Regions from separate parts of the Bifidobacterium sp. RTP21102st3_E2_RTP21102_210122 genome, predicted to be linked through region 2. Evidence: riboswitches for the same ligand, from Rfam matches in the RefSeq annotation. Region 2 holds a riboswitch; each other region holds the start of a gene.
The links. Region 2 has a riboswitch for thiamine pyrophosphate ahead of AB5287_RS01970 (hydroxyethylthiazole kinase). Riboswitches for the same ligand answer to the same signal wherever they lie in the genome.

Region 1 (7,755 bases), on a different contig from region 2:
TGGCGCGGCACCCCCAGTGTCTGTTCCAGCTCATCAAGCATCTGGTCTTCGGTGATGTCGCGCTTAGTGCTCTTGAAGCCGCCAGTGTCGAACAACCGGCTATCGGGGGCCAGCGCGAACGTCAGATCATGCTCATGCAGGTAATCGAGCAGATACAGATAGGACGACGAGACACCCATCAGCATCACCGGTTCACCGTCAGACACCGCACGGTTAAGGAAGGCGATGATTTCATCGAACTTGAGTCCATGCTCGTCGAAGAACACACCGCTGCCTTCGCTGCCGCAGCACTCCACGGCCTTGGTAAGGTAGCGCGACAGGGAGGAGTTCTGGTTCATGTCCCATGCCGGCGAAATCACGGCGATGCGGATACGCTCTCGATCCGGCATGATGAAATGACGGAACGGCACAATCATTGATTCATCCCACACCTCAAGATCGGGGTGGAAGTTGCGCCCACGCATCTTGCCGCCATGCGTGGTTCCGCTCGTCATGAATACGGCTTTGCACTGCTCGGTCGGTATGGTCGAAAGGTCAAGGTGCTTGAACCCGTCCACCGGCATCGGCGGAATCTCCCGCCAATCCTTGAGCGTTGCGGGGGTGACGCGTTTAGCCGCGCAGTAACGACGGTACGGCAGATCATACGTGTACTGATAGATGAACACGTCGCGCGCCAACGCACCAAACGCCTCTTCCGGGGCCTGCTCACAGCCATAGGTATGGATAAAATCCAGAATCCCGCGCTTGATACGACGCGCGTCATCCATCACATCAGTCATTGCATCGCTCCTGTCAATATCCAATATCAACCAGCATTATCGTTCATCGTACGCCGCAGCGCCAGTCCCATCCGCCGGATCGGCTGCTGGAACATCCACGGACGCCGGCGCACGATGCTTCGCCACCAAATCCGGAAGAGCGACGAAAAGCGCATTGAGAATGATGGCGCTGAATACACCGACCATGATGTTGTTGCCAAAGAACACGCTTGCGCCGCCGGTCAGGCCGGAGAGCGCCTTGGGCAGGGCGATGCCGAGCAACAGAGACATGCCGATGACCGTTTGACGGCGCTCGTCATCAGCGACCTTGCGCAGGGCGCGCAGGCCGGTCACGATTAGGCTGGCCGCAGCCGGCAGGAAAATGCCTCCGACGACTGCCGAGGGAATGACGGACAGCAACGCGCCCGCCTTTGGCACGAAGCCCAGAATCAGCAACAGCACAGCGGCGATGATCACAGGCGTGCGCGTGCGCAACTTGCCTTCGCCGGTCAGGTTGAGCAGGCCGACATTTTGCGGGTAGGCGGTGGTGGTGAATCCACCAATCAGCGAGGAAATGGCTGAACCGGCCGCCTCGCCGGCAAGACCGTAGCGCACCTGCTTGCGTTCGAGGGGCGTGCCCTGAATCTCAGAAGCCGCCTGATAGACGCCGAGAGCTTCCATGACGGCAACCATGTAGGCGATGAAGAACGGGATGAAGATCTTCCAGTCAAATGTGAACGGACCGTAGGGCAGGAAGGTCGGCAGGCCCAACCATCCCTTGGATGCCACAGGAGAGAAGTCCACCATGCCAAACGCTGCGGCGACCACGGTGCCGACGACGAGCGCGATGAGGAATGAGAACGACTTGAGCAGGCCCTTGCCGAGCAACGACAGGACAAGCACAATCGCCGTGGTCAGAATCGACACGGTCAGGATGTGCGGATCGGCGAACGTCTTGTCGCCGGGAGCCCCGCCTAGAAACTCGCTCAGCGTGAATCCAGACAGCGAGACACCGACCATAAAGATGACCACGCCCGAAATCATCGGAGAGAACAGGAACCGCATCCGCTCTATCACACCGGTCAGGCACAGCAACAGGAACACAAGCGAAGCGATGAGAATGGACGAACTCGCCGCCCCCAGCATGCCGGCCGTACCTGCCGCGATCATCAACGCGTCAAACGCAGCTGACGGCCCCTGCACCACCGGCAGGCGAACCAGCCGAGTGGCCTGAATCAAAGTGACCAGACCAGAGACGATGAAGATGGCGTTAATCATGTTCGACGACAGGGCAATAGGTAAGCCGATTGCTCCGGCCACAAACACCGGATCAAGCCAGACGTTGGAAACAAGCACATGCTGGAAACCCAGCAGTACGTTCTGGGCGGTCAGCTCCTTGCGTATTGACATACGCTTCCTCTCTCTCAACGCGCATATGGGATGCCGAGCCGAACAGAGGAGTTCAACCGTCGCATTCCCTACGCGAGTGTTAGCTCACAGGTTCGAAGGGTTCGGCACATACCGTCTCAGCCTAAAGCACCCCTTACGAATCGGTTTTCGCACGTCACCGTAACAAACCTTGACATCTCCGTCAAGAAGATTCGTGCTTTTTTTCGGCAGCTGCCCGATGTGAGATAACAAACAGTTTTACGAATGGAGAAGGAATCGAAGCAATGCGGCCAGACTCACCAACCCCACAGGACCATGGACTTGGAGTCGGCGGGAGTGTAGTTGGAGTCGCCGGTGGCGCCGGCAGCGATATCGGCGGCAGTATCGCGGCCGGGCAGTTCGCGGGTTTCGCGGCGGATGGCGTTGCGCCAGAGGCGGGCGCGGTTGGAGCGTTGTACCTCCACGATATTGCCGTCACGGCCTGCGGCGAAAACGCTCTCCTGGTCGCCGGTTTGCATGCGTTTGACTTCGCGGCGCAGTTGGCGATTCTCTTCTTCGAGGACCAAAATGCGCGCGATACCGGAAAGATTGATGCCCTCATCCTGGCTCAGGCGCTGAGCTCGGGTCAGGCGGGCAATGTCGCGCAGGCAGTAGCGGCGTGCGCCGCCATCGGTGCGCTGCGGACGAACCAAACCGAGGCGGTCGTACTGACGGAGGGTCTGGGGGTGAATGTTGGCCAACTCGGCGGTCTGGCCGACGGTGAAGATGGGCAGTTCGATGTCGAAGCCGACGTCATCGGCTCCGTCGAGATCGGCCCTGCCCATCACGAGCGCGGTTGCGCACATCGCGTACAACTGCTTCATCTGGTTGGCTAACCGCGCCATTGTTCACCTCCTGATTACAGGCTGAGATAGTCGCCGGCTTTTTCGTCGAATTCTTTGGCGGCGTGCTTGACGGCCAGACCCGGCTTGGCGGGGACCATGATCTGCACACGGCCGATCAGATCGCCCGGCTGGTTGCTGCGCTGGACGCCAAGTCCCGCGAGCTTGACTTCCGCGCCGGAGCTGGAGCCTGCCGGCACCTTGAAGGTGACGGGATTGCCATCGATATCCTTGGCCTCGACCTTGCCACCGGCCACGGCCTGGCCCACGGTGACGGGCAGGTCCATGACGATATCATGGCCGCGCATCGAGAATGTGGCATCGGGCTTGACGGTGACGTGCAGGTACAGGTCACCGGCCTTGCCGCCGTTGATGCCTGGCTTGCCCTTGCCGGCCAGCTTGATTTTCTGTCCGTCCTTGACGCCCGCAGGCACGTGGGCCTTGAACTTCTTGCCGTCCACGGACAGGGACACGGTAGCGCCCTTGACCGCCTGACGCAGGGTCAGGCTGATCTTGGAGTTGCGGTCCTCGCCGTTTTCGGGGCGCGGGGCCTCCTCATAGCCATAGCCGCCGGCATTGCCGTACGGCGATTGGCCGTAGCCGCCATACGGCTGGCCGCCCTGACCTGCAGCACCGCCGAACATCGAGAAGATGTCGTTGATGTTGTTGGGGCCGCCGCCCGAAGTGGAGAAGCGGATGCGCGAGCCATTGCCGCCGGCACCCTGGCCGAACATGGAACCAAAGATGTCGGAGAAACCGGAAGCATCGAAGCCGCCGGTGCCGGAACCGCCGGCGAAGCGGGCACCGCCCATGCCGAACTGACGAATCGCGTCGTACTTCTGGCGATCTTCCTTCTTGCTCAGCACGTCATAGGCTTCGGAGATGTCCTTGAACTTCTCCTCAGCTTCCTTGGTCTTGTTGACGTCAGGATGGTATTTGCGGGCGAGCTTGCGGTACGCCTTCTTGATGTCGTCGTCCGAAGCGTCCTTGGAGACACCAAGGACTTTGTAGAAGTCTTTGCTGAGCCATTCGTTTTCAGCCATTCATGTCTCCTTTCTAGAAAAGTCTTTATGTAATTGCACCTCCCTCTGATGAGGGAGGTGGCATCGCGCAGCGATGACGGAGGAAGAGATAGCGGAGACTATGGGCATCAAGAATGTGGCCCTCTGTCTTCCGCGGCCTGCGGCCGGCTTCTCTCCCTCAGTCAGCTTCGCTGACAGCTCCCTCATCAGAGGGAGCTAAGGCACTGTCAACTCATTGCAGCGAGCTGGATGTCAGTTTTGCGGGGAGGCTACTACTACTCGGGCGGCGCGGATTACGCGATCGCCGATGCGGTAGCCGGCCTCGACCACGGTGTCAACCGTTTCCTTTTCGGCATCCGCGTCCGGCTTGTGCAGGATCGCGTCATGCTTGGTGGGGTCGAAGTCCTCGCCCTTTTCGCCGAACTTCTCGACACCGAACTTCTCGAAGGCCTTGTCAATCTTGGTGGCGACGGCCTTGAACGAGTCGTCCATCTCGCTGTGTTCGCGAATGCGGTCGATATCGTCGAGGGCGGGCAGCAGCGCGGTCAGCACGTCGATGATGCCGTGCTGGCGGAAGCGCTCCTGCTCCTTCTGCGTGCGATTGCGGTAGTTGATGAACTCCGCACGTTCGCGTTGCAGGGCTTCGAGGTAGTCTGCGGCTTCCTTCTTGGCCTTGCCGAGCGGGGTGAGGGTGTCTGCGGAATCGGACTGGCCTTCGCCAGTCTTCTCTCCCTCAGCTGCGGCAGGAGCCGCGTCGGCTCCTTCATTGGAAGGAGCCTGGGCAGCCGAATCCTGCGCAGAGCCGGACTCGGCGGAGGCGTCAGCCCCTGAAGAGGCCTGAGCGGCAGCCTCAGCATCTGAGGGATCCGGCAGGTCGTTCAGGTAGTCGTCCTTGTTGAACTCGGACATCACTTGTTGTCCTTGTCGTCATCGTCGTCCACGACCTCGGCCTCGACGGTGTCGTCGTCGGAACCGGAGGCGGAGCCAGCGGAAGCGCCGGCACCGTCAGCACCAGCGGCAGCACCCTCGGCACCCTGCTGGGCGTAGAGGACCTGGCCGATCTTCTGGGCGGCGGTCATCAGCTCGGTCTGAGCGGTCTTGACCTTCTCGGTGTCGTCACCCTTCAGGGCTTCCTTCAGAGCGTTGACCTTGTCGGTGACTTCCTTGACGATGTCGTCGGAGAGCTTGTCCTTGTTGTCGTTGACGAGCTTCTCGGTGGAGTAGGCGAAGGCCTCGGCCTGGTTGCGGGTCTCGGCGTCTTCCTTGCGCTTCTTGTCCTCAGCCTCATGAGCCTCGGCTTCCTTGACCATGCGGTCGATCTCGTCCTTCGGCAGGCCGGAACCACCGGTGATGGTCATGGACTGCTCCTTGCCGGTGCCCTTGTCCTTAGCGGACACGTGCACGATGCCGTTGGCGTCGATGTCGAAGGTGACCTCGATCTGCGGAACGCCACGCGGAGCCGGAGCGATGCCGGTCAGCTCGAAGGTGCCCAGCGGCTTGTTGTCGCGAGCGAACTCACGCTCACCCTGGTAGACCTGAATCAGCACGGACGGCTGGTTGTCTTCAGCGGTGGAGAAGACCTCGGAACGCTTGGTCGGGATGGCGGTGTTGCGATCGATGAGCTTGGTCATGATGCCACCCTTGGTCTCGATACCGAGGGACAGCGGGGTCACGTCGATAAGCAGGACGTCCTTACGGTCGCCCTTGATGACGCCGGACTGCACGGCGGCACCGACAGCCACAACCTCATCCGGGTTCACGGACTGGTTCGCTTCCTTACCACCGGTGAGCTCCTTGACGAGTTCCTTGACGGCGGGCATACGAGTGGAACCACCGACGAGCACCACGTGGTCGATGTCGCTCACGGAGATGCCGGCGTCGTGCAGCACGTTGTTGAACGGCGTGCGGCAGCGACCCAGCAGGTCGGAGGTCATTTCCTCGAAGTGCGCACGGGTCAGAGTCTCATCCAGGTGCACCGGGGTGCCGTCAGGGGTCATGGCCAGGTACTGCATGGAGATGCTGGTGGAGGTGGAGGAGGAGAGCTCCTTCTTCGCCTGCTCAGCGGCTTCCTTCAGACGCTGCAGCGCGATCTTGTCCTTGGACAGGTCGACGCCGTACTTGTTCTTGACTTCGGAAACCAGCCAATCGATGATCTTCTGATCCCAGTCGTCACCACCGAGGTGGTTGTCGCCGTTGGTGGCCTGAACCTGAATGGTGGAGAAGCCGTCGTCATCCTTGCCAATCTCCAGCAGGGAGACATCGAAGGTGCCGCCGCCGAGGTCGAAGACCAGGATGCGCTCGTCTTCCTTGCCCTTCTCAAGGCCGTAGGCCAGAGCGGCTGCGGTCGGCTCGTTGATGATACGCAGGACGTTCAGGCCGGCGATCTTGCCGGCGTCCTTGGTGGCCTGACGCTGGGCATCGTTGAAGTATGCCGGGCAGGTGATGACGGCGTCGGTGACGGGCTCGCCGAGGTAGGCCTCAGCATCCCTCTTCAGCTTCATCAGGATCTGCGCGGAAATCTCCTGCGGGGTCCACTTCTTGCCGTCGATGTCGACGGTCCAGTCGGAGCCCATGTGGCGCTTGACGGAAGAAATAGTGCGGTCAACGTTGGTCACGGCCTGACGCTTGGCCACTTCGCCGACGAGGATCTCGCCGGACTTGGAGAAGGCCACCACAGACGGCGTGGTGCGCGCGCCTTCAGCGTTGACGATAACGGTGGGCTCGCCACCTTCAAGAGTTGCGATGCAGGAATTCGTGGTTCCCAGATCGATACCAACTGCACGTGCCATAATGTGTGCTCCTTAATTACTCGTTTGTTCTTACGTTCTTTGCCCAAGTTCCGATTGGTCGTCTCTTGGACCTTCCAAACTTGAGCCTACATCACTCAACTTCCATTTGGCAAGTTCTATTCCCAATTTCAACACAAAAAGTTGAGCATGTTTGGCTCAAGTTTTTTGTGGGAGTGACTGACGGCGATGACGGAGTGGTGCGTTTGGAGCCAAAATCCACTTATACAGAAAACTGCAAGGGGTGACTGGGGCGCGCCATCGGCCTTGTCGTCAGACTTGCCATCGGCGGCGCGCGATTGCAGCGCATGGGGTGCGTCGGCGACGTTATTGTCGCTGGGGCATCGATGCGCTGAATAACTCAGACACAGTGTTTGTCGCCGATTTTCTGCGGGAATTGTTCGGCAATATCGCTAGGTATGCCGATTCGACGCAGCGTTACGTGGTGCTGGTTTCCGCCGCTCAGGACCGCGTCACCATTGATGTGACGGACCGTCCGCGTCAAGGTGACGCGACGTTTGAGGGGGCGGCATTCCGGGCTTGCGTACTATCGGGAGCGTGTGCTGCATGCGCACGGGGATTGGGATGTGCGGGAGAAACGCGGGCAGTGGGTACTGCATGCTTCAGTGCCGGTCGATAACGCTGGCTAATCGACAACACCGGCTCATCAATAACGCCGGCTAATTGATACCGCCAATCACTCGATAACGCCAGCCAGTCAATAACGCCGGTCCCCGGCCGCGCCGGCGTGGGTCGCGAGCGAGGCCGCCATCGCGACCGCGCAGACTGCGGCGGCCACCGCGACGCCCTTGTGCTGTTTCACCTTGTGCATGAAAAGTTCCTTTCCACCGACCGCACGATGAGTGCAATCGCGAAGGCCATCCCACGCACTGCACCCGGTATGCCACGCTCTTCGGCA
Region 2 (7,755 bases):
GTTGACCATGGCGAAGCCGGTGACGATTTCAGCGCCGAGGCCCAGGCCGGCACCCAGACGGCACAGGGACAGCACGGCCATGTTCGGGGCGAATGCGCCGAGGAAGGTGAAGCCGCCAAACAGCAGCAGGTTGATTTGGTAAGCCACGCGGCGGCCCTTCAGGTCACCGACGAAGCCGGCCAGCAGCGAACCGACCAGCAGCCCCAGGAAGCCTGCGGACATAAAGGTGGAATTTTGCGCAACGGTGGACCAGTGTGTGGCCAACGCGCTGGAGGCAACGGCGCTGCCAATATATACGTCGATGCTGTCCATCAGCATGCCAGCGGCGACCAGCGCCACGATGCGATGGAACATCGGGGTTTCATGTGCGCGATCCACGCGCGAGATAATATCCTGAACCTTGGCTTGATCCGTCACGGTGGTACGTGCTTGTGCGCTTTCCATAGCCGCGGGATTGCCGGAAATCTGCTGTTCAGCAGCAGTCATATTTGAGCCCTCTTCTTGCAAACCTGCCCGCGTGCAACTGCTCAATGATGTTGCGGCGAGCGAACTCTTGATTGGACTGCGTGTTCCGTTCGCCCTCCCATTGTGTGGGATGAACGACGTTTGCAGTCCAAGTCTTGAATTCCACGTAGCGAGCCAATCGTTGTGAGATAGCTCACTACATGGGGTTTAACTATAGGTTCGATCTTGTGGCACGCCGCGTTGCGGTCACATTGTGAACGATAACAGAGTTTGTAACGCTCCTATATATGCCCCACTTACGCTCTTACCCTGTTGAAAGAAGGCAGAACCGTGATTCCCATGGGGCGGTAAAACACTCATGGGGCGGTATTTGGCCCATGGGGCGGTTAGCGGATTTTGCCTTTCCGCAGAATAGAGCCGTTTTCGCCTACCGCCCCATGAGGGTTTTACCGCCCCATGAGATATTTACCGCCCTATGGGTGAGTTACCGCCCCATGAAACGTGTAATAACAAAGCATGCCCTTGCTGGTGGAAGCGATGCTTTGCTATTTCGCCTGCTTGTCGGCGAGGATCTCATCCACCAGCTTGGGCTTTTCGGTCAGCTGGCCGGTGAAGCCGGGACGGATATCCATGTGCAGCACCAGAGAAGTGCGGTAGCCCTGCTCGGCGAGCTTCTTGGCGGCCTCACCGGCCACCTTGAGCACGTCGTCCAGATTGCCTTCCACGTTGGTGAACAGGGCGTTGGTTTCCTGCGGCAGGGCGGATTCGCGAATCACTTCGACGGCCTGAGCCACGTATGGTGAAACCTCGGAGCCCACGCCATTGGCCGACACCTGGATGGCTGCCACGGTGTTGAGGTACGGTTTGCCGGTTTCCGGGTCGATCGGCACTTCCTGAGTAACGGCATTACGGTCAAGAACCATGATTCTCCTTTTTCAGTAGTGTTAAGCTCCCCTGGCAAGGGGAGCTTAACAACCACACTTATGTCAGCGATACTTCCAGAAATGATCCATCGGGCCGGAGCCGTGGCCGAGATTCAGCTGGGTCTTCAGCGCACCGGTCAGATACTTCTTCGCATGCTTGATGGCTTTGGGCAGCGTGTCGCCAAGCGCCAGATACGAGGCGATGGCGGAGCTCAGCGTGCATCCGGTGCCGTGCGTGTTCGGATTATTGATACGCGCGCCATCAAACCAGGTCACGGTTCCATCCGTCTCGGCAAGCACATCGTTGGCATCCTCGGTGCCATGACCACCCTTGACCAGCGCGGCACAGCCGTAACGCTCCACGATGCGGTGGGCGGCAGCCTCCATATCCTCCTGATCGCGAATCAGCGTATCGGTCAGTACTTCGGCCTCGGGAATGTTCGGAGTCACGACCGTAGCCATCGGGAACAGCTTGCCGGTCAAGGCCGCAATGGCATCGTCACTGATGAGCTTGGCACCGGAAGTGGCCACCATAACCGGGTCGAGCACGATGTTCGTGGCGTGATGGAAGGTGAGTCGTTCAGCAATGACGTCGATGATGTCAGTGGCAGACACCATGCCGATTTTCACCGCGACCGGCGGAATATCCTCAAACACCATGTTGATCTGGTCGGCGAGAATGTCCGGTTTGGTGTCCTGAATGGAACGCACGCCGGTGGTGTTCTGTGCGGTGAGCGCGGTGATGGCGCTCATGCCGAACACGCCGCAAGCCAGCATGGTCTTCAGATCGGCCTGCATGCCGGCACCGCCGGACGAGTCGGAGCCGGAGATCGCGAGAACAGCGGGAAGTGTAGATGTTGCAATCTGTGCCATAGTGTTCATTCTAAGTGGGGCCCATGATGTTTTTCGGAGCGGTTTTCCTTGATGTTTTGCCGCTCCTGTGGTGAGATGGGAGGGTTTGCTGATTGCGATTGATTCATGAAATGTTCGGGAGGGGACATGGCTGATAACGATGTACTGCGCCGTGACGGCGTCTTGGTACGCATCACCGGTTTTGACGATGAACGCACCGCATATTTTGGCGTAATGCCTAATGGGCACACCACACAGCTCACATTTCCGCGTCAGGAGGTGTTCGATGTGGGCGACGTGTTGCTCGTCGGCACGGATTTCTATCGTAAAGTGCCGCATGATGTGTGGCCGTTGAAGCCCCGTGTGGGCATCGTGCGCCGTGCGCTCAACGAAGGCGTGGTCCTGGAGACTTCCGACGGCCTCGGTCCAGATGTCGCACACTTCGGCACCGCCTTCGAGCGAGTCGAGCGTCGTCCCGAATTAAGACACCACCGGGCATAATAATTGGCTCCCCTCAGAGAGGGGAGCCAGAGAGGTTTACTCCTGGGCGGTGGAGTAGAGCTTGCCGCCTTGGGCGGTGTACTTTTCGCTCATCGCATCCATGCCGGCGAGGATTTCTTCGGGGCTGAGCACGTTGGCGGACACCACGCCGTTATCGACATTGGCCTTGGCCGTAGCCAGTGCCTCGGAGTCGATGCCTGCAGCAGCCTCCTTCACGATTTGCTGCTGAGCGGCCTCGCCACCGAATGCCTTGCGGATGTTCTGGGAGATGGCCATCGAGCAGAACTTCGGGCCGCACATCGAGCAGAAGTGCGCCATCTTGGCCGGCTCGGCGGGCAGGGTATCGTCGTGGAAGGCGATGGCGGTGTCCGGATCGTAGGACAGATTGAACTGGTCGAGCCAACGGAACTCGAAGCGAGCCTTGGAAATCGCATTGTCGCGATCCATCGCGTGCGGGTGGTGCTTGGCGATGTCTGCGGCGTGGCAGGCGATCTTGTAGGCAATCACGCCCTGCTTCACATCATCCTTGTTCGGCAGGCCGAGGTGTTCCTTCGGGGTCACGTAGCACAGCATAGCGGTGCCGTAACGACCGATCTCGGTGGCGCCGATAGCGGAGGTGATGTGATCGTAACCCGGAGCGGTATCGGTGGTCAGCGGTCCGAGGGTGTAGAACGGGGCGCCCTTGCACACGGCCTTCTCCAGCTCGATGTTCATGCGTACGGTATCGAACGGCACGTGGCCCGGGCCCTCGATCATCACCTGCACGTCCTTGGCCCAGGCGCGCTCGGTCAGCTCGCCCAGAGTCATGAGCTCGGAAAGCTGCGCGGCGTCGTTCGCGTCGGCCAGGGAGCCGGGGCGCAGGCCATCGCCCAGAGAGAACGCCACGTCGTACTTGGCGAAGATGTCGCACAGCTCGTCGAAGTGCGTGTACAGGAAGCTCTCCTGGTGGTGGCGCAGGCACCAGTCGGCCATGATGGAGCCACCGCGGGAGACGATGCCGGTCACGCGGTTGGCGGTCAACGGCACGTAACGCAGCAGCACGCCGGCGTGGATGGTCATGTAATCCACACCCTGCTCGCACTGTTCGATCACGGTGTCGCGGAACAGTTCCCAGCTCAGCTTGGAGGCATCATCCTCAACCTTTTCGAGGGCCTGATACATCGGCACGGTGCCGATCGGCACGGGGGAGTTGCGCAGAATCCACTCACGGGTGGTGTGGATGTCGTTACCGGTGGACAGGTCCATCACGGTATCGGCGCCCCACTTGGTGGCCCACGTCAGCTTCTCCACTTCCTCGTCGATGGAGGAGGTGACGGCCGAGTTGCCCATGTTGGCGTTGAGCTTGGTCAGGAAGGCGGATCCGATAATCATCGGCTCGGCCTCGGGGTGGTTGATGTTGCAGGGCATCACCGCGCGGCCGGCGGCCAGCTCGGAGCGCACGAGCTCCACATCGCAGTTCTCGCGGGTGGCCACGTACTGCATCTCCGGGGTGATGATGCCGTGGCGGGCGTACCACATCTGGGTGATCGGGTGGTCCTTGGCGCGCATCGGCTCATGCTTGCGTCCACGCCATTCCTTGGTGGCGCGGCCGCGCTTGATGGCGCGCTTACCATCATCCTCAAGGTTGCGGCGGCGGCCCTCGTAGTCTTCGATGTCGCCGCGGTCGCGGATCCAGTCGAGACGCAGGGGCTTCAAACCTTCCTTCGGGTCGCACTTGGGGCCTTCGGTGTTGTAGTCGTGGAACGGCGGGTTCGGGCCCACGCCGGGCGTGTCGCTCAGCTTGATTTCGGTGTACGGCACTTCCAGGTCGTAGGAACCATACTGATAGGTGAACGGTACGGACTTGGTCTTGCGGATGTGCGCCTTGTCGCGCTGCTTGGAACCACGGGCGGCGATGTCCACGCGCTGCTGCTTGGCGAGCTTCTGGGCATTCTTGGCGTCCTTGGCGTTGGTGAACTTCTTCTCAGTGGCCTCGGAGCCAGGCTTTGCGGCCCCTTCCTGAGCAGCCTGAGTATCAGCAGCGGGGGTGTGGGCTACGACGCGCGGCGCGTAGCCGTGCTTCTTGTCGCCGCGGACGGCCTTCCAGCCTTCGACCATGGTGCGCGCGGCCTCTTCCGGGTTCTCGGCACCCGCGATGGCGGAGACCGCGAACCAGCCGGCGGCCTTGGTGCCGGCGAGCATGGCCATATCGGCTGCGGTCACGCCGCCGCCCACGACCACCGGGAATTCGCTGGCAGCGCAGATGGTGTTGATCTGGGCGGCGTCCAGCGTCTTGCCGGAGCCGTCGTTGCCGCCCACGGAAGCCTCGGGCTTGGTGGTGGAGACGTGCAGAGGACCGGCGCCAATGTAGTCGATGCAGCCGTCGGGCAGCTCGTTGATGAGCCGAACGAGGCTTTCGGTCTCAGCCGACAGGCCCACGATGGCCTCGTCGCCGAGCAGGGCGCGGGCTTCGCGCGGCTCCATGTCGGTCTGGCCGATGTGCACACCGTCCACCTTGATGCCCTTGCGGCGGGCCTGCCACACCACGTCGGCACGGTCGTCGATCACAAAGGCCACGGAATCGGACTTCTCATTGTCCTCGATGATTTGCGCGATGTCGCGAGCCATGTCGGTCAGCTCAGAGGCATCGGCCTCCTTGGCGCGCAGTTGGATGAAGGTTGCGCCGCCGTGCAGAGCCTGATCCACCACGTCGGTCAGCGGACGGCCTTTGCAGTCCTCCGGCCCCACCACGAAGTACGCGGACAGGTCGAAGCTGTCGCGCATGGAGGCGTATAGGTATTCATTACTCATTATTATTCCTGCTTTTGTTGTTTCTTGTGGAAGTCTTATTGGAAAAAACTGTTATGAGCTCCCTCATCAGAGGGAACTGAAACTACTGCACCAAAATCTCGGATTCCGCCACCTGTTCGGCGGTCACATTCCACAGCGCGTCAAGGAACGCAACTTGGAACGAGCCCGGTCCGTACGAAGTTGTATCGGCCACCTCTCCCGCGCGGTTGTACAGCAGAGACGCGGACAGGGCGGCGGTCAACGGATCGGAGACCGCCAAATACGTGGCAGCCACGCCGCCCAGCGAGCAGCCGGCACCGGTGATCTTGGTCATCATCGCGCTGCCGCCCGGCAGTCGGTACACGGTTTCGCCATCGGTCACCAGATCGGCGATGCCGGACACGGCCACGGCGCAGCGGGTGGAAGCGTCATGGGAGGAATGCTTGGCGTGCTGTTCGGTCAGATACTGTGCCAGCGCCACCGCCGCGCCGGTTGCGGACTCCACGTCGTCGACGGATTCCACTCCGGCGGGGCGGTGCTCGGAAGCGTCCCCCACGGTTTCGGTATTGAGCCCCCACATGTTCGCCAGCGCGATTACCTCGGATGCATTCGCGCGAATCATGGTCGGGGGAGCGGCCTTGAAGGCCTGAAGAATGGCGGTACGGGTGCGGCCGATGCCGGCGGCCACCGGGTCGAGCACCCACGGCTTGTCCAAGTAGTTGAGTCGCTGGGCGATTTCGGGCAGTGCGTCCTTATAGAACGGCAGCAGCGTGCCCACGTTGATGTAGTTCGCGCCCGCGATTTTCGCGGTTTCGATCACGTCGTCCGGCAGGAAACTCATGGCCGCAGTGCCGCCGGCCGCCAGTTGCGCGTTGGCAACCAAATTGATGGTCACAAAATTGGTGAATGACTGGGCCAACGGAGTCGTCTCGCGTACGCGGCGAACGGCATCGGCGATATTGTCACGGATGGGTGAATCGGCTGGAACCGGAGTCCCGGCGGTATAACCGCTGGACACGCCGGTAAACGATGATGCACTATTGCTCATTTACTGCTCCCTACGATGGTCTTAACCAACAGGTTCTAAGGGTCAGGCTCAGGCCTTTCTCAACTCGCGAACCACATGCGAGTTCCCCTGCATTACAGTGCCGACGCTATGCGCCAACATGGACATTATCGTGACGGATTTGTTCGATACGTGTCGTCAGGTCTGGCGCGTCCCCGTCCATTCGTGATACATAGACGCCTCCGCCGAGCAACATCTCCCGAATTTGTGACGCTGACGCGATGTCAGTGGCACAAATTCGGGAAGGGTAAAACAACAGGAACAATATGGAGGTGTTGCGATATAGGAATCGCTGCGAACGGCCGCTCGTGAGACGCGGAACATATACCGGACAATGCCGCCTGACCTGTCACCATATACGGCTATCCTGAAGCGGTTGTTATTAGACCCCAAACCGTTCAAACCAGAAGGTGCATTGTGGCTCAGTCCAAACTCGATGAAGTCGTATCCCTTGCGAAGCGTCGCGGCTTCGTGTTCCCCGCCGGCGAAATTTACGGCGGCACCCGTTCCGCTTGGGATTACGGCCCTCTCGGCGTCGCTCTCAAGGACAATATCAAGCGTGAATGGTGGCGCTCCATGGTCGTCACCCGTCCTGATGTCGTCGGTGTCGACACTTCCATCATTCTGCCGCCCGAAGTGTGGGTGGCGTCCGGCCACGTGAGCGTGTTCAACGATCCGCTCGTCGAGTGTCTCAACTGCCACAAGCGCAACCGCGCCGACAAGCTCGAGGAATCCTACGCCGAGAAGCACGGCGACAAGATGCCGGAAAACGGCATGAAGGACATCGTCTGCTCGAACTGCGGCACCCGTGGCCAGTGGACCGAACCGCGCGACTTCAACATGATGCTGCGCACCCACCTCGGCCCGGTCGAGGACGAGAACAGCCTGCACTACCTGCGTCCGGAGACTGCACAGGGCATCTTCGTGGACTTCAAGAACGTGATGACCTCTTCCCGTTCCAGGCCGCCGTTCGGCATCGCCAACATGGGTAAGTCCTTCCGTAACGAGATCACCCCGGGTAACTTCATCTTCCGCACCCGTGAGTTCGAGCAGATGGAGATGGAGTTCTTCGTCACGCCCGGCACCGATGAGGAATGGCACCAGTACTGGATCGACGCCCGCACCCGCTGGTACATCGACCTCGGCGTCAAGCCGGAGAACCTGCGCCACTACGAGCAT
Region 3 (7,755 bases), on a different contig from region 2:
CAGTCGTCCACGAAGATTACGGCGTCGCAGCCGGCCGCATCGGCCGCACGGATCACGGTGCCGGCGTTGCCCGGGTCGCGCACCTGCCAGAAGGCGGCAATCTGCGGGGCCCGACCGTTCTTGCCAAGTTCGACGTCATCGGCTCCGGCGTGCATGGACTCGGCATTGCCGACGGCCGCGATGCCTTGGGCGTCCGGACTGATGCGGCGCATCACGTCGCCGGTGCAGTAGTGCACATAAATCGTGGCATCCTGCGAGGTTTCGACGATCTTCTCCAACGTGGAGGAGATGATACGCGGATGTTCCAGCGCCTGCGAAACCTCTACATACAGGTCCTGCACCACGTCCGGCCGCCAAGTGACGGCCTCGCGCACGGATTGCGGGCCTTCGATAAGAAAACGGCCCGAACGTTCGCGGCCTTTGGCGCGGGTCAGATCGGCGATGCGGCGCACGCGGTCGGATTTCGGATTATCAAGAATCTGGGCGTTGATGGGCATAGCCACTACCCTACTGCCGGGTCATTACGTCAGTCGCGAGACTGAGGGTGGTCGAGGCTGGAACCACCCCAGTCGGCTACGCCGACAGCCCCCGCCAGCGGGGGCATCATAAGGCGTTCAGACACCCTGAAAGGCACTGTGCCAGTCTGCCGCCTTTCAGACACCCTGAAAGGCGAAGTGCCAATTCCCGGTGCCGACGGCTACGCCTATGGAGGCCAGCGGGACGGCCAGACAGATGACGTAGAAGATCCAGTCGATAGGCTTCAGACGCGAGATGCGGGCTTGGGAACGTGGGGCGCCGGAGCCGAAGCCGCGCGCTTCCATGGCGGTGGCAAGTTTGGTGGCACGCCGGATGGAGAGCACCAGCAGTCCGAACGCTTGGGAGAGGGCACGGGCGATGGCGTTACCGTCACCAAGGCCGCGCGAACGCTGGGACAAGCCGAGTGCGCGCCAATCTTCCTGCAGCAGCGTAAACATGCGCAATCCGGCCAATCCGCCGTATACGAATCGCGGTGAGAAGTGCAGAATCTCAACCAGACCGTCCGCCAAATCAGTGGGATCGAGGCCCAAGGCCAGAATCACGCCGGGTACGGCAATGGCCGCCACCCTGATAGCCGTGGCGATGGCCAGATTGATGGATCCCTCGCTGATCACAATCCAGCCACCCTGCCACAGGATCTCGCCCGAGGTGCGGCCGTAGAGGAACACGGAGATAAAACTGCCGGCGGCGGCGATCCATACCGGCCAGGTCTTACGGCATACGGTCCACGGAGCCACGCCACCAATCCACAGCAGCACGAATTCGATGCCGAGCGCCGTGGATGCGGATACCGCATCCAGACTGATGAACATCGGAATGCACAGCAACAGCGCACCGATGATGCGACTGACCGCGTTGATGCGCGCGATGAACCATGAGGGCGATGAGGCTTTGACCGGCTCCACGCGCGTTTCCTGCGGGCTGACGGTTACCACGTCACTCATGCCTTCGCCTCCTCGAACATCACACGTCGTGCGCCCAGCGCATCCACCAGCGCCTCATCGTGCGTCACCATGATCACGCACGAGCCTTGGTCGCGGATGGCGGCGATCAGCTTGACCATTTCATTCCACGTACTGAAATCCTGTCCGAATGTCGGCTCGTCCATCACCAACACTTTGGGTGCGGCGGCCAGCATGGAGGCCACGGACAGTCGCCGCTTCTCCCCGCCAGACAAGGTGTACGGGTTGGCTTTGGCGAAGCGCGTGAGATTCATCTGCTCAAGCATGCGGTCGGCGGTCTGATAAGCCTCGTCTTGGCTCTGCCCCATCGACTTGGGGCCGATGGATACCTCGTCACGCACAAAGTTGGCAGCGAACTGGTGTTCGGGCTCCTGGAACACCATGCCGATACGGCCCAGCAGTTCCTTGCTTTTCCAGTCGATCGGCTCACGCCCGGCATGCGCGGGCTTGAGGTTGTCGGCGATGAGCACCTTGCCGGCGATAGGTTTGAGTAGCCCGGCCAAGGTCAAGGCCAAGGTCGATTTGCCCGCGCCGTTCGGACCCATCAGAGCCGTTACTTCGCCGGGATAAAAATCCAGATTGATACCAACGCCAAGAGCGGCCCCACGGCCAAAGCTTAAGTTCTCGGTGCTGAGCACCGGCGCATCGTGCGCAGACTCCTGCTTCGGTGAGTAATCGGGAATCGCACGGCCCGGCACCCACGCGCCACCGGCGGCCAACACGTCGCCCATCTCGGCGAACACCTCGTCCGGCTTGCCGTCGGCAATGACCGCACCCGTGGGCGAACTTGCATCGGGTCGGCCGAGCACAATCACGCGATCGACCAGATCGAGCCATACATCGATATGATGTTCGACCACAACCATGGTCTGTCCGGTGGCCTCGATGACCTTTTTGACCGCGTCATGCACTTCGACCACGCCTTCGGGATCGAGGTTGGCGGTCGGTTCGTCCAACAACAGCAGACCGGGCTTCATAGCCAGCACGCCGGCCAACGCGAGACGTTGACGCTGACCGCCGGACAGATGGCGGGTGGACCGATCCAGTTCGAGTCCGCCGAGTCCCACCATATCCAATGATTCGCGCACTCGCTGCCAAATCTCCTCGCGCGGCACGTTGAGGTTTTCGCAGCCGAAGGCCGCGTCATCGCCCAGTCGTTCAAGAATGATCTGCGAGTCCGGGTCCTGAAGCACCAGTCCCACGCGACCTCGCGCCTCGCGCGCATCGACGCCATCGATGGTGAGCGAGCCCTCCTGCTCGCCTTCCTCATCGCCGCCAAGTACGCCTGCGAGACCGGCCATCATCGTGCTTTTGCCCGCGCCCGAAGCACCGAGCAGCAACACACGTTCACCTGGCCGGATGGTGAAATCGACGGCACGCAACGCGAAGTCCTTACGCGTGGCGTGCCGCCATCCCCAGCCGCTGGCCTCTACCGCAGCCGGATTAATCTGCATCAGACGCGCGCCTTGCTGCGGCCGGATTCAAAACGCTCCAGAGCACCGGTGACGGCGAGCGCACGAGACAAGTACCAGACCACCACGCCGGCGATCACGACGCCGGAGATGATGGAGCCCACCAGATACCAAGTGACGCGCAGGCCGTTCCAGCCCGGGTTGGTGGCCCAGTAGTAGGCCCAGCAGCCCACGCCGGCGAGCGCACCGGACAGGATGGTGGTGCCGATGTTCCACTTCTTCCAAGCGAAGACGGCGAAGGCAATTTCGGCACCCAGACCCTGGATGATGCCGACGATCAGCGAGCCGCCGACGCCCCACTGGTTGCCCAGCGTAAGCTCAAGGAAGGCGGCGAGGGTTTCGGCAAACAGTGCGGCACCGGGCTTGCGCACAATGATTGCAGCGAGCGGGCCAGCGAACAGCCAGAATCCGTTGAGCAGACCCTCGAAACCGGGGGTCACGCCTTCAAACAGGGCCAGCGGGGCGGAGCAGACAATGTCCCAGCCCCAGAAAATGACGCCGGATGCGACGGCGATGATTGCGGCGACGACGATATCGACGACGCGCCACTTGTAATTGGCTTTGGCCACAGCTTCAGTCATGAATGTGCCTTTCTTCTGCTCGCACGCAGGCCGAACATACGTGGATATATGTACGCACATGATGCATATGTTCGTGGCCACGCGCGGGTTGGTTCAGGCACGGGTGGGTAAGAGCGACATTTCCGTGCGCCGGCATTATCCGGTCACGTTCCATCGGTCGAGACTATGAGTCTCCTCTCAGCCGCCCAACGGCAGCTCCCGTGTCAACTCCCGACTATAAAGCAAGCCGCCGTCAAAGGCAATAGCCACATCTGTGACCTACCTGACGGCGGCTCACTACCATTACCGATGCGGTTCGGCTACTTGCCGAGCTTGTCCAGCAGCAAAGCCTCGGTGATCACGTTGTTCTTGAGGCCGGGCAGGGAGATGGACTCATTGGGGCTGTGGGCGTTGGCCTTCGGGTCTTCGGGACCGGTGACCAGCACCTGAGCGTTGGGGAAAATGCGCTGCAGTTCGGGGATGAACGGAATGGAGCCGCCTTCGCCCTTGTTGATGGGCTCAACGCCGAAGGCCTCGGTCATGGCTTCCAGCGCGTCCTTGGTGGCCACGGCGGTCGGATCCATGGCCCAGCCCATGCCGTTTTCGCCGCGTTCGACAGTGACCTTGGCACCGAACGGCGCGTGGGATTCGAGGAATGCAGCCAGTGCTTCCTGCGCTTCTTCAGGGTGCTGGGTGGGCGCGGTGCGCAGCGACAGACGGAAGCGGGTCTCCGGGGCGATCACGTTGAAGGATCCCTCGACCGGGTGGGCGTCGAAGCCGATCACGGTCACGGACGGCTTAGTCCACAGGCGTGAGGCCAGCGAGCCGGTGCCGGCGAACTCGTAACCGGCCACCACGCCAGAATCCTCGCGCACGGTGGTTTCGTCAAGGTCGTGCTGCAAACCGCCGATCGGCTCTTCCGCGGTCACGCCGGGTACGGCCAGATCGCCGTTCTCGTCATACATGGAAGCGATGAGCATGGCGGCCAACGTATTGGAGTCGAGAATCGGGCCGCCGTACTGGCCGGAGTGCACCGGATGCTCAAGGCCCTGCACGGTCACGTCCACACAGGTGTTGCCGCGCAGCGAGGTGGTCAAAGAAGGAATGTCCGCCGACCAGTTGCCGGAATCGGCCACGATAATCACGTCAGCGGCGAATTCGTCGCGGTGAGCCTCGATGAAGGGAATGAAGCTTGGCGAGCCCATCTCCTCTTCGCCTTCGATGAACACTTTGATATTGACGTTGAGGTCGTCGCCCAGGGCCTTCAGTGCACCGGAGTGGATGGCGATGCCGCCGCCGTCATCGGCGGAGCCACGGCCGTAGAGGCGGCCGTCGATTTCGGTGGCCACGAACGGGTCGGTGTTCCACTCGGCCGGGTCCGGAACAGGCTGCACGTCGTGATGGGCATAGAGCAGCACGGTGGGGGCGTCCGGAGAAACGATATGCGAGCCGATGACCTCCCATGCGCCCGGAGTGCCGTCGGCATTGGAAGCCTGAACCACCTTGGTATCCACACCCACGAGGCGCAGTTCGTCTGCCACGAATTCAGCGGAGCGCTTCATATGTTCGGCGGTGATGCCCTTGGCGGAGATCGACTGCAGCGCGACCTTTTCGGCCAGCACCTTGACGATGCGGTTCCAATCGGTTTCGACGCGCGAACGAATCTCGTCAGCGGTGAGCGTTGTCATGATGGTCCTCCTTTATATATATGTGTGAGCGGCGTCATTGCAATGGCTGCGCCAGTGTACAAGTGTCTGAACGTCACCGTAACCTCAAAGCATGACATGGAATCCGTTTAAGAAAAAAGAAGAGGTCCAGGCTCCTGTTGAGCAGGCCCCGAAGAAGGCCGCCAATCCTTCTGAGAAAAAAGGCCGTCCTACCCCGAAGATGAAGCAGGCTCAGGCCGCCGGTATCCGTCCGCTGGTTCCGGTGGACCGCAGGGCCAGCGCCAAGGCCGCCAAAGCCCGTCTGCGTGAGAAGGAGAACGCCGAGTACGAGGCGATGCAGAATGGCGATATCAACCACATGCCCAAGGCGGAACGCCTGCCTTGGCGTATCTACATCCGTGATTATGTGGATGCCCGTTTCAACCTTGGCGAATGGTTCATCCCGGTGGCCTTCGCGATTCTGATCGTTTCCATGTTCGTCACTTCTTTGATGCAGAACCAGTGGGCTTCCATCATCATGATGGCGCTTATGTACGGTTACCTGATTGCCGTGATCATCGACGTATGGCTGATGTGGCGCAAGCTCAAGGCCAAGCTCATCGCCAAGTACGGCGAACGGTCCGTGTCCAAGGGCTCCCGCTCCTTCTCCTACGCTTGGAGCCGTTCGATTCAGATGCGTCGTTGGAGGCTTCCCAAGCCGCGTTACCCGAAGCGCGGTCACTGGCCGGCGGACTGATTGTCCATATATACTCTGGCTCCCCTCGTTGAGGGGCTGAGCCGTAAAGAAAACAGTCCAGTGGACTGTTTTTAGGCGAAGTGGCGGCGATAGCCGCATATGGCTCCCTAGCGTGGGAGCCATACTTATATGTATCAAGGAGGCAATCATGAGCGAACAGTTTGATCTGGTCATCATCGGGGCCGGCCCCGGCGGCTATTCCACGGCCTTGCGCGCCGCCGAACTCGGCATGAAAGTGGCACTCGTCGAGCGTGACGCCACCGTAGGCGGCACATGTCTCAACCGTGGCTGCATCCCCTCCAAGGCGCTCATCACCGCCACCCACACCATCGACACCGTGCACCGTGCGGCCGAGCTCGGCGTCAACGCCTCGGTGAATGGCATCGACTTCGGCACGCTGCGCGACTATCGCCTGCGCGTGGTCAAGACGATGGTGGGAGGACTGGCCGGACTGCTTGCCCATCGCGGCATCACCGTGTTCCGAGCCAATGCCGCGTTCCATGCGGATGAGACCGCTCCAGCAACTTCCAACCACATCGTCCACCTCGTCCCTTCCCCCGACCAAAGCGACATCCTCACCTATCACAAGGCCGATGTCCCCGAGCCCAGCGGCCCCACGATGGACCTCACGGCCACGAACATCGTCATCGCCACCGGTGCCAAGCCACGCCCATTGCCCGGCAACCCGTTCGCCGGCGCCCTCATCGACTCCACACAGGCGCTGGAAGTCAACGAATTTCCCTCGTCGGCGGTGATTATCGGCGCCGGGGCCATCGCCCTTGAATTCGCCTCGATGTGGAACGCCGCCGGTTCGAAGGTGACCTTGCTGATTCGCAAGGACCGTGTGCTCTCAGCCTGGGACCGGAGAGTCGGCACCACGCTGACCCGTGAGCTCAAACGTCATGGCGTGAACATCATCACCCGCGCCAGCGTCACCCATGTGGACACCGGCGCGAACCTTGGTGCCACCGTGCACTACACGTGCGAAGGCCAGGACGGCGAACAAAGCGTCTGGGGCGAAATCGCCCTTGTCGCCATCGGGCGTGACCCGATCACCGACCCAGCATGGGGCGTGACGATTGACGACCACGGACATGTCGCCACGGATGCGTACGGCCGCACCGACAAACCGGGCGTATGGGCGGTGGGCGATGTGACGGCCGGTCACGCGCTGGCGCATCGTGCTTTTGAGCAAGGCATCGTCATCGCGGAGACCATCGCCGGACTCAATCCCAAGCCGGTGGACGAAGCCACCGTGCCGCAAATCGTGTTCTCCTTCCCCGAAGCGGCGTCGGTCGGGCTCACCGTCGAACAGGCGCAGGCGAGAGAGGATCTCATTGAAATCAAGGAGACCAACTATCCGATGCTGGCGAACGCGCGCATGCTGATGAGCGGCACGGCCGGTTCACTGACCATCGTCTCCGGCTGCGACGCGACCAACCCGGACACCCCGCGCGTGCTCGGCGTGCACATGGTCTCCCAGATGGCCTCCGACATCATCGCCGAAGCCGAACAGCTGGTCGGCAACCGTGTGCCGCTCGCCGACGCAGCCCGCCTCGTTCACCCGCATCCCACGTTCAGTGAAACGCTCGGCGAGGCGCTGCTCAAGGCCGACGGACGGCCGTTACACACACGCTGAGACCAACCAGCACAAGCAAGTTCGGACCAGCGCACCTGATAAGATGTTGTTTAGTGTGTTTCGTCCCAACAAAGGAAGAAGTGATGGTGGAAAAGGACGCGAAGCCGAAGAAGCAGAGCACAATCAAGCAGATCATCCAGATCTACAAGTACACGGCTAAGGAAGACAAGGCCCTGCCGTGG

Region 1: it holds a riboswitch for thiamine pyrophosphate, as region 2 does, so the genes downstream of both, AB5287_RS06480 (nucleobase:cation symporter-2 family protein) here and AB5287_RS01970 (hydroxyethylthiazole kinase) in region 2, are expected to answer to the same signal.
Region 3: it holds a riboswitch for thiamine pyrophosphate, as region 2 does, so the genes downstream of both, AB5287_RS03335 (ECF transporter S component) here and AB5287_RS01970 (hydroxyethylthiazole kinase) in region 2, are expected to answer to the same signal.

Annotation. Positions count from the first base shown of each region.
Region 1 is NZ_JBCPAN010000004.1:160,185-167,939, reverse strand. It holds gene AB5287_RS06485 (coenzyme F390 synthetase) at 1-779, opposite strand, end outside; gene AB5287_RS06480 (nucleobase:cation symporter-2 family protein) at 816-2,168, opposite strand; TPP riboswitch at 2,216-2,312, opposite strand; gene AB5287_RS06475 (heat shock protein transcriptional repressor HspR) at 2,444-3,031, opposite strand; gene AB5287_RS06470 (DnaJ C-terminal domain-containing protein) at 3,046-4,071, opposite strand; gene grpE (nucleotide exchange factor GrpE) at 4,303-4,959, opposite strand; gene dnaK (molecular chaperone DnaK) at 4,959-6,839, opposite strand.
Region 2 is NZ_JBCPAN010000001.1:437,486-445,240, forward strand. It holds gene AB5287_RS01945 (MFS transporter) at 1-486, opposite strand, end outside; gene AB5287_RS01950 (thiamine-binding protein) at 1,011-1,388, opposite strand; gene thiD (bifunctional hydroxymethylpyrimidine kinase/phosphomethylpyrimidine kinase) at 1,452-2,261, opposite strand; partial or broken gene AB5287_RS01960 (26S protease regulatory subunit) at 2,388-2,663, shown strand; gene thiC (phosphomethylpyrimidine synthase ThiC) at 2,778-5,531, opposite strand; gene AB5287_RS01970 (hydroxyethylthiazole kinase) at 5,614-6,558, opposite strand; TPP riboswitch at 6,549-6,657, opposite strand; gene AB5287_RS01975 (glycine--tRNA ligase) at 6,994-7,755, shown strand, end outside.
Region 3 is NZ_JBCPAN010000002.1:314,481-322,235, reverse strand. It holds gene AB5287_RS03350 (RNA methyltransferase) at 1-497, opposite strand, end outside; gene AB5287_RS03345 (energy-coupling factor transporter transmembrane protein EcfT) at 654-1,481, opposite strand; gene AB5287_RS03340 (ABC transporter ATP-binding protein) at 1,478-2,953, opposite strand; gene AB5287_RS03335 (ECF transporter S component) at 2,953-3,552, opposite strand; TPP riboswitch at 3,657-3,761, opposite strand; gene AB5287_RS03330 (dipeptidase) at 3,852-5,219, opposite strand; gene AB5287_RS03325 (DUF3043 domain-containing protein) at 5,311-5,934, shown strand; gene AB5287_RS03320 (NAD(P)/FAD-dependent oxidoreductase) at 6,083-7,573, shown strand; gene AB5287_RS03315 (DUF4191 domain-containing protein) at 7,657-7,755, shown strand, end outside.